DNA from 2 places in the Brucella pituitosa genome. Region 2 is predicted to be linked to the other one. Evidence: predicted binding sites of a transcription regulator. Region 2 holds the regulator's gene; the other holds the start of a gene.

Region 1 (4,422 bases), 1.1 Mb from region 2:
GCCGGTCGACAAGCTGGCCGAACCCGGCCTCATCTTCCTCATGCTGGTCGAGCCCTGTCTGGCGCTGGGCGATTGCCGCACTGCGCAGCGCTGCCAGCCGGATCATGTCGAAGCCGAAACCGGCATCGAGCGGGTCGGTCAAGGCGTTGAGCCTTTCACGCGCAAGGCGCAGGAAAACCTTGTCGCTGCGCAAGGGCTGGCCGGTTTCGATGTGGATATGACGCACTTCGCCATCGACACGGAAGAAGGAGGCCTCAATCAGAAGCGCGCCTTTTCCCTCCGGTTCAAGCTGCGCAAAAAGTTCCTGCGCCAGTTCCTGCAAGATGCGTTCGACCAATTCCATTGCGGTAACCGGCTCTGACAGGCGGCGCTCGACGGTGCTGAGAGGCATGATGCGCAAAGGGGAAATCGGCGCGCGCTCGCGCCGCGCCAGCCGGTCGAGCCTGGTGGCAAGATCGGTGCCGAAGCGGGCGGTGAGTGCGGCGCGCGGAAGCCCCATCACATCGCCGATGCGTTTCAATCCGGCGCGCTTGAGGCCGGTTTCGGCAGATTGCGTCAGTTCAAGCGCGGAGAGCGGCAGGCGGGGAAGCAGCCGGTCGGCCTCTGCCCTGCTGAAGACACCGCCCTTCGTTCCCCGTGCCAGAAGTCGCGCGGCAAAACTGTTATCGGCAACCGCCGCCTGTACGCCAAGCCCGGCCCGTTCCAGACGCCGGATTGCATCGGCACGCATGGCGTCGAGCCCGCCAAAAAGATGCGCGCAGCCGGTTATGTCGAGCATTAGCCCATGCGGCTCATCGAAGGCGACAAGCGGCGTGTAACGTTCGCACCAATGGGCAAGACGCTTGAGCAATGCCGCATCGTGCTCGAGTGCTGCCGCTGCCACTTCTAGCTTTTCCACGCGGGCGCGTGCATCCGTCAGCGCCATGCCGGGAAAAAGGCCGAGCTTTGCCGCTCCGGCATCCACTGCTGTCAGGCGCAGCGCATTGGCCGTGCGTTCGGTCACAACCAAAGGCAGGTGCGGTTTGCCGTCAGGCGGAGCGCTGCTGCGAAGCCGGTCGGTCGGCAGAAACGGAAACCAGAGGGCGAGAAACAGACGTTCTGCCATCCCGTTCGTTAGCACCAAATTCCTGGGTTTCATTGTTCCATTCCATGATCCATTGCCCGCATGTGCCGTGGCGATTGCGCTCCAGAACCGCCGAAAAGACAGGCTTGCCGGGTGCGTTCGCTCCGCTTGAACGGGACGGCGCGGGCGCTATCCGCCAGCGGCTGACGGCAGCGCTCTGCACAGCCGTCCGGTGGCTCCTGAGCAGGATGACGGGCAGTTGCGCGGTTTCGGTTGCCAGAAGCAGACGACGCGAAGCGGTCAGGTCGAGGCATTTCGGCTGGCCTGTCACCGAGGCGACGACGCCGGAAACAAGATGCGAGGCCTTGCCGCCGGTTCCGGCTTCCAGCGCATCATTTGCCGCTTTCAGGACATCCTGTGCCGTGGGGCAGCGCACGATCAGAAGTCGCGACGGATCGATCCCGAAGGCATGAAGTCCCGGCGGATAAAGCCCGCCATATTCACTTGCAGCGCTTTCTTCCTCGATCCAGATAATTGGGCGTCGGGGGTCTGCTACACGTTCTGCGGCGCGGGCGGCAAAGGCGAGCGCAAAGCCGGTCGCGGCCATATGCGCGCCGGGGTTTTCGGCAAAAACCTCATGCAGCGCGTCGCCTGCAAGGCCATGCGGAAAGGCGGCATCCGCCCCGGCAAGGCCGAGCGTGAAACTGCGCGCCCGCCCGAAGCCCGTTTGCCCCTGATTTGCAAAACTACCTTGCGGATCGTTGCCTTCAATGGTCGTAACCATGCGCCGCAGCGCCGCGATGTCGATGCCGCTCACGTCTAGATTCCATCTTTTTGTTCTCCATATGTTCTAGTATTGAATCGAGTGAGGCAAGAGTCAAGCGGGATCAGAAATCAGTCCAGTGGACTGATTTCCTTGTGTAGGCGTTTCACACTTTTTGGGATGCGCTCTATCATCGCGATAGTGGTTTTGGATTAGGCGGCTTCCCTGAAAGGCACGCCTGCCAGTTGCGCCAGATGGCCGGGAAGGTCGGTGCCTGCACCAGCCGCATTGATCGTGTCGAAATAATCATGCCAGCCGGTGGCGGTGATTCCGGCAATCAGCATGTCGAGAGCTGCTTCATCCGGGAAACGCCAGATGGCGAAGAAGCTCTGGTCGGGTGCAAAAGGCTTTGTCGCGTCGACGGGACCTAATGCCAAGGCCTCGATACCGAGCGCGCCAAGCCCGCCCATACCCGCGCCGACTTTCTCAAAGAAGGCCTGCCTGCCTTCAGCATCAAGCCCGTGCCAGCTCGATTTCGGGGAATAAAGCTCGGCGAGGTAATAGGTCATGTCATATCCCTTAGGGTTTCATTGATCTTGAAAGAGCGACCGGCATCGGTGCGGCTCCAGATGCGGCGCAGCAAGGTGCTGAGAAGCTGCTGTTCGCCTGACGAGAGATCGCTCATCAGGCTTGCAATCCACGCGGTATGTTGTTCGAAAAGCTGTTGCGCCAGCAGCGAACCTTCGGATGTCAGCCGGACAGTCAGCTTGCGACGGTCCTCGCTATCCGCGTGACGCTTGAGGAAACCATCGCGTTCCAGCCCGTCCAGCAGGCCGGTTATGGTGGCGCGCGTGACACCTGCGCGTTCTGAAAGCTCGTGCGGCGAGAGGCCGTCAGCTGCATTGTGCAGCAGAAACAGCAGGACGAATTTGCCCTCCGAAAGCTTGTGCGGTGCAAGCCGGTTGGCGCAATCACGGTCAATGGCCGCAGCAAGCGACAAGACTTCAAAGCAGGTTTTCAGCGCGTCGGTGGACGGGCTGTGACGGTGTTCCATTTCGCCCAGAAGGGCGTGGTGCTTTTGCTCGATTATTTCCATACGGTGACTTATAGTATGGCGCCATACTAAATGCAAGTGACTTTGATTGCTTGAGCAGGAACAGTGGAGAGCTTGATCGATAGGTATATACGGTTTATATATGATCCGTATATGAACTATATGGTCTGGACAATGCTATGGGTATCGTGAAAATCGGCGATGAACTGCATGAGGAACTGCGCAAGGCGAGTGACGTCATGTGCCGTTCGATCAATGCGCAGGCTGAATACTGGATGAAGATCGGCATGCTGGCACAAGCCCATCCCGACCTGTCGTTCAACGAGATCGTGCAGATGCAGTTGCGCGCAGCGCAGGTCGAGCTGCCGGTTCTGCCCGTTCTTACTGTGCAATCGTCATGACCAAGACATCTGCTGAAGTGGAGAAAATGGCGGCATCCGGCGCGCTGCTCGCCTCCGTTTTTACACTTCTCGACCGCACGCCGCTGGCGGGCATGACCACGATGCAGGTCAACGATCTGGTCGAGGATTACATTACCCGCGAATTGCAGGCGCGGCCTGCCAGCAAGGGGCAATATGATTTTCCCTATGTGCTGAACAGTTCCAAGAATGAAGTTGTCTGCCACGGCATGCCGTCGGATGACGAGATCATTGAAAACGGCGAGATCATCAACTTCGATATCACGTTGGAAAAGGACGGCTATATCGCCGATTCCAGCAAGACCTACATGGTCGGTGACGTTGCTCCCTTTGCCTCGCGGCTGGTCCGTGTGACCTATGAGGCCTTGTGGAAGGGGATTGCTGCCGTGCGACCCGGTGCGACGCTGGGCGATATCGGCCATGCCATCGAGCGCCACGCCAAGCGACATGATTACAGTGTCGTGCGGGAATATTGCGGCCATGGTATCGGCCGCGAGATGCACGAGGAACCGCAGGTTCTGCATTTCGGCAAGCCGGGCACCGGCGTTCGTCTCCGCGAAGGCATGGTGTTCACCATCGAGCCGATGCTCAATCAGGGAACGGCCAAGGTGAAGACCGAAAAGGACGGCTGGACGGTGGTGACGCGTGACGGAAAACTGTCAGCGCAGTTTGAGCATACTGTCGCAGTCACCTCAAATGGCGTGCGGGTGCTGACCTTGCGTCCCGGTGAAGAAAAGATGCTGGCGGGTATAAAACACGCCGCTTGATCTCATGCGATCCTGCCGGTTATCCAGAGCACAAAGACAATCGTCCCGCCCACACTCATTCCAGCGGCAAGAATGGTCCCTGCGATGACGGGCGCGAGTTTCAGGAAAGAAATATGGGGCGTTATTTCCAGCCGGAAATTCGCCCTGATCTTTTCAGGGGTCAGGCAGGTGATTTCGTAATTCCCGGCTGTCGTGCAGTCGAAATAACCCAAGGCGTGGGAAGCATTGCCGCGCATGTCGGTCCGCCGGACGCTCAACAGGAAGCGGCTTGCGGAATGATAGGCAATCGGCGCGCCGGTCGCGCAGGCTTTGATGGCAAACCGCGTTGAGAAATAGGCCGTGCCGGGGAGAATGGT
Region 2 (4,422 bases):
TGTTGTCCGGCAGAGTTTTGCTGCAGCCATGACGCGGGAAATCGGCAGAGGAATGCTTTTCCTGCTGTTTCCTATCTTTATGGGTATCGGGGCAATTATCTATTTCACAGTGTCGGTCGAACCTGCATGGCTGCAACTTACTTCGGTTCTTGGGGTATCCGTCTTTATTCGTCTTCTGTCTCGTGGGCATTTCCTGCCGTCACAGCTATTGACGCTCGTGATAGCACTCCAGCTGGGAATGATTGCGGGAAAGATCGAAACGGAGCGACGTGGAACCCAGATGCTTGGCTCTGAAGTGGCAACCCGCGTTACGGGTCGGGTTGTCGCTCTCGAATATCGGGATAATGGTAGCTGGCGCGTCACGCTCGACCTTATTGAAACGCAGAGGCCCAAGCTTCGTTTTGCCCCACAGCGCATCCGGATTACTGCGCGTGATATTCCGGCGCAAACGACGATTGGGAGTGGCCTGAACGGTTTTGCACGTCTGCGTGTGGCATCAGGCCCGGTACGACCGGGAAACTACGATTTTGGCTTTCACGCTTATTTTGGCGGTATCGGTGCAAATGGCTTTTTTCTGGGGACGCCGAAGAGTGTGGAAGTGCCCGGGCCGAGCGACATAGTTGCCAAAATTTCCGGCTCTATCGCCCAGTTACGCGTACATGTTTCCGAGCGGATTGCAGAGGTGCTGTCCGGTGAAGACGGCAGCGTTGCGGCCGCACTGATCGCAGGTGAGCGGGCAGGGATCAGTGAAGAGACCAATGAACATCTGCGCAAGGCTGGGCTCGCGCATATCTTGTCGATTTCAGGCCTGCATATGGTGTTGGCAGCCGGGGTGGTCATGATGTCGTTGCGGTCGTTGTTTGCCCTGTTTCCGGCATTCAGCGCACGATATTCGGTTAAGAAATATGCAGCTTTTCTTTCGTTGCTCAGTTGTACGTTCTATCTTGCTATGTCTGGGGCCGATGTGGCGGCACAGCGCAGCTACGTGATGATTGCCGTAATGCTTTGCGCGCTTCTGGCTGACAGAGCGGCGATCAGCATGCGTAATCTGGCGATTTCAGCAATTGCGATGATCGCAATCTCCCCGCACGAGATATTGGGCCCAAGCTTCCAAATGTCGTTCTCGGCGACAGCAGGGCTGATCGCGGCTTTCGCCTGGTGGAGTGAAAGAAAAGCCATAAGACAGTCAGGCGCAGAGAATCGCCAAGCCTCATCGCGTGGGCCTTTGTCAAAAATATTTATGCCAGCAATAGCCACGGCTGCGACGTCCATTGTAGCAGGGGTGGCCAGCGGGATTTTTGCGGCTTATCATTTCAACAACACCGCCCCTTTGGGCCTTGTCGGCAATGTGCTGGCCTTGCCGGTCATTTCGATACTGGTAATGCCATTCGCAGTTTTGAGCCTGTTGTTGATGCCGCTGCAACTTGATTGGTTGCCATTGCAAGTCATGGGATTTGGCGTTTTGCTCGTGCGACACATTGCTGAGTTTGTTGCCAGCCTTTCACCCGACGGTAATCCCGGTGTCATGCCGGTCGCAACGCTCATCCTCTGGACGGTAGCTCTTGTCGTTGCGGTTACGTTCACAACGCGACTGCGGTTAATGGCGCTTCCATTTATTGTGATGGGTCTGATCGCTTTCATACGGATGCCGATGCCGGATATCCTTATCAGCGAAGATGCCAAGTTTGTGGCCGTGCGACTATCTGATGGCAATTTCGCGGTTAACCGCAACAGGCCACCGCAGTTCACAGCGCAGAACTGGCAGACGGCCTATCTGGTTGAAGCCTTTGTTCCTCCGCACATAGTGAAGAAACAATCGGTTGCCGCTGATGAGCGTGCTTTTCTCTGCGAAGATGGGCTCTGTACCATTCCTCTCAGGGATGGTCGAATGCTGGCCTATACTGCGCAGGAAGATATGCGCGAGATTGCCTGTAATGTAGGCGATATTGTTGTTCTTGCTATTGCCGGAAAAAAACTAAGCTGTGAGCGGTCAGGCTCGCTCGTCGTTGACAGGCAGGAACTGGCCCTAAAAGGAACTCTTGAAATAAGGTTAGGGCAAAAACTAAGCGCAGACAAAATGGTTCAGGCAAAGTCTCCGGAGCGAGAGCCGGTCAGCGAGCGCGAGACTTATCGTTTCGCGCCTGCAATGCCTCGCAATATCGAAGACTATGCGGACAAACTGGACTTTTCCGTCGATGCGCCCACACGCCCCTGGCATCTCTATCGCCTCTACTCACGAGCAGCGCGCGGTCTGCCCGATCGGGAATACAAGAAGAAAGCCGGAACAGAAAATGCGACAGGCTCTGATCTCTCGCAATGATTTAGAGCGCCGATCTGATTGGATCAGATCGGCGCTCTAAATATTTTTTTAAAGCGCATCTTTGTCCGAAAACCGTTTCACACTTTTCGGGATGCGCTCTAATAGCGCCGGATCAAACCGATCAGCTTGCCCTGAACACGAACTCGGTCAGGACCGAATATCCGCGTCTCATAGGCTGGATTTGCAGCTTCGAGCGCAATGGAAGCGCCTTTGCGGCGGAAACGTTTCAGTGTCGCTTCTTCGTCATCCACCAGAGCAACGATGATTTCACCTGGATTGGCTGTGTCGCCGCGCTTGATGATGACAGTATCACCATCGAAAATTCCGGCTTCGATCATCGAATCGCCCTTGACCTCAAGCGCGTAGTGTTCGCCTGCGCCAATCATTTCTGGCGGAAGGCTGAGCGAATGGGTCTGATTCTGGATCGCCGAGATTGGTACACCAGCAGCGATACGTCCCATCACAGGGATGGACACCATGGTCGATACATCGTCATTCGCAGTCGCCGGAGCTGGGCGAATAGGCGTAGGGGCAGGTGGCGCCTTGCCGAGACTGCCTTCGATAACGCTTGGCGCAAATTTCTTTTGCGAATTCAGTCCGGGAGCAATGGAATCCGGCAAACGGAGCACTTCCAGTGCGCGGGCGCGATTTGGAAGCCTGCGGATGAAGCCGCGTTCTTCCAGCGCTGTGATGAGCCGATGAATGCCCGATTTCGAGGCTAAATCAAGAGCCTCTTTCATCTCGTCGAAAGACGGAGGAATGCCCGTCTCTTTCAGACGTTCATGAATGAACAGCAGAAGCTCGTGCTGTTTACGGGTCAACATGCGCTACACCCTCCAGACCAGAATCAAATAAAAACAAAACCAGAACGAACACTATATGTTCCAGTCTTGTTCTGCAATGGTTTTAAAATGATTAACGGACTGGCGGAATTGGATGCGTTCGTTACAGCATCAATATTATGCAGGCGTCACCGGTCAATGAAGCGGGTGCGTTTTCATCTCTGACCAGCAGCGCATCGGATCGAACCAAGGCGGAAAGCATTGATGAATCCTGGATAGGAAAAGGCGTTGCGATCAATGTTCCGTCAGCATCCTGTTCGACTGTTGCCCGAACAAAATCGCGCCGGTGATCATTCGCATTCATTGCCTGACCAAGCTTTGCGGGACGAATATCTGCAGTCAGATCCGTGCCGGATAGTTTGGCTACCAATGGGCGTAGAAATACGAGGCTGCAAACAAGGCTGGAAACGGGGTTGCCTGGCAGGCCGATGACGTGGACCGTTTTGCCTGAAATGCTCTTGCGACCATACATCAACGGTTTACCGGGACGCATGGCGATTTTCCAGAAATCGAGATCGACACCGCAGTTCTTCAACGCGCCATGCACGTAATCACGATCACCAACGGACGCGCCGCCGATAGTGACGAGAATATCGATGCCATCGTCGAGCACCTGGCTGATCGCTGATTCGATCTTTGTCGGATCGTCAACGATAATGCCCATGTCTTCGGGCTTGCCACCTGCGCGGCGCACAATTTCAGCTATTCCCAAACTATTGGAGGCTACAATCTGATCAGGACCGGGGAGTGCTCCGGGCGGGACGAGTTCATCGCCAGTGGCGAGAATGGCAATTCGGGGCTGCCTGAAAACGGAAATCATTGCATTGCCGCTGGCAGCGGCAAGAGACAGTGCCGGGGCGTCAAGTTCCCGCCCAACTGGAAGAACGGTGTCACCGGGTGCAAAGTCGAGACCCGCGCGGCGGATGTGACGGCCTTTATCAAGCCCATGTTGGACTGTCAGCTTGTCACCGGAACGTTCGGTGTCTTCCTGAATGACGATGCAGTCAGCGCCGACCGGTATGGGTGCGCCTGTGAAGATGCGCACGGCTTCGCCTTCGTTGAGCTGGCCATCAAATCGCTTACCCGCTGCCGATTCGCCGATCACTGTAAGCTCAATCGGATATTCGATGTTCTGAGGCGCGATGAGCGCATAGCCGTCCATGGCCGAACAATCGAATGGTGGTTGGCGTAGTTTTGCTATGACCTGCTCAGCAACAACGCGGCCGCCTGCGGAAGCAAGTGCAACCTGCTCAAAATCAT

What was found. Region 2 encodes LexA, which represses DNA repair genes until DNA is damaged. Its sites were predicted from a motif close to TGTTCNNNNTGTGTTCNG; they were not measured.
Region 1: a site for LexA is predicted at 1,899-1,916, ahead of ACSME1_RS07650 (ImuA family protein). Genes of this name have one in related genera too.

Annotation. Positions count from the first base shown of each region.
Region 1 covers NZ_OZ264092.1:1,590,574-1,594,995, forward strand. The annotation lists gene ACSME1_RS07645 (Y-family DNA polymerase) at 1-1,093, opposite strand, end outside; gene ACSME1_RS07650 (ImuA family protein) at 1,029-1,880, opposite strand; gene ACSME1_RS07655 (DUF6616 family protein) at 2,039-2,395, opposite strand; gene ACSME1_RS07660 (MarR family winged helix-turn-helix transcriptional regulator) at 2,392-2,922, opposite strand; gene ACSME1_RS07665 (ParD-like family protein) at 3,060-3,281, shown strand; gene map (type I methionyl aminopeptidase) at 3,278-4,066, shown strand; gene ACSME1_RS07675 (hypothetical protein) at 4,069-4,422, opposite strand, start outside.
Region 2 covers NZ_OZ264092.1:316,420-320,841, reverse strand. The annotation lists gene ACSME1_RS01505 (ComEC/Rec2 family competence protein) at 1-2,320, shown strand, start outside; gene lexA (transcriptional repressor LexA) at 2,419-3,144, opposite strand; gene ACSME1_RS01495 (molybdopterin molybdotransferase MoeA) at 3,266-4,422, opposite strand, start outside.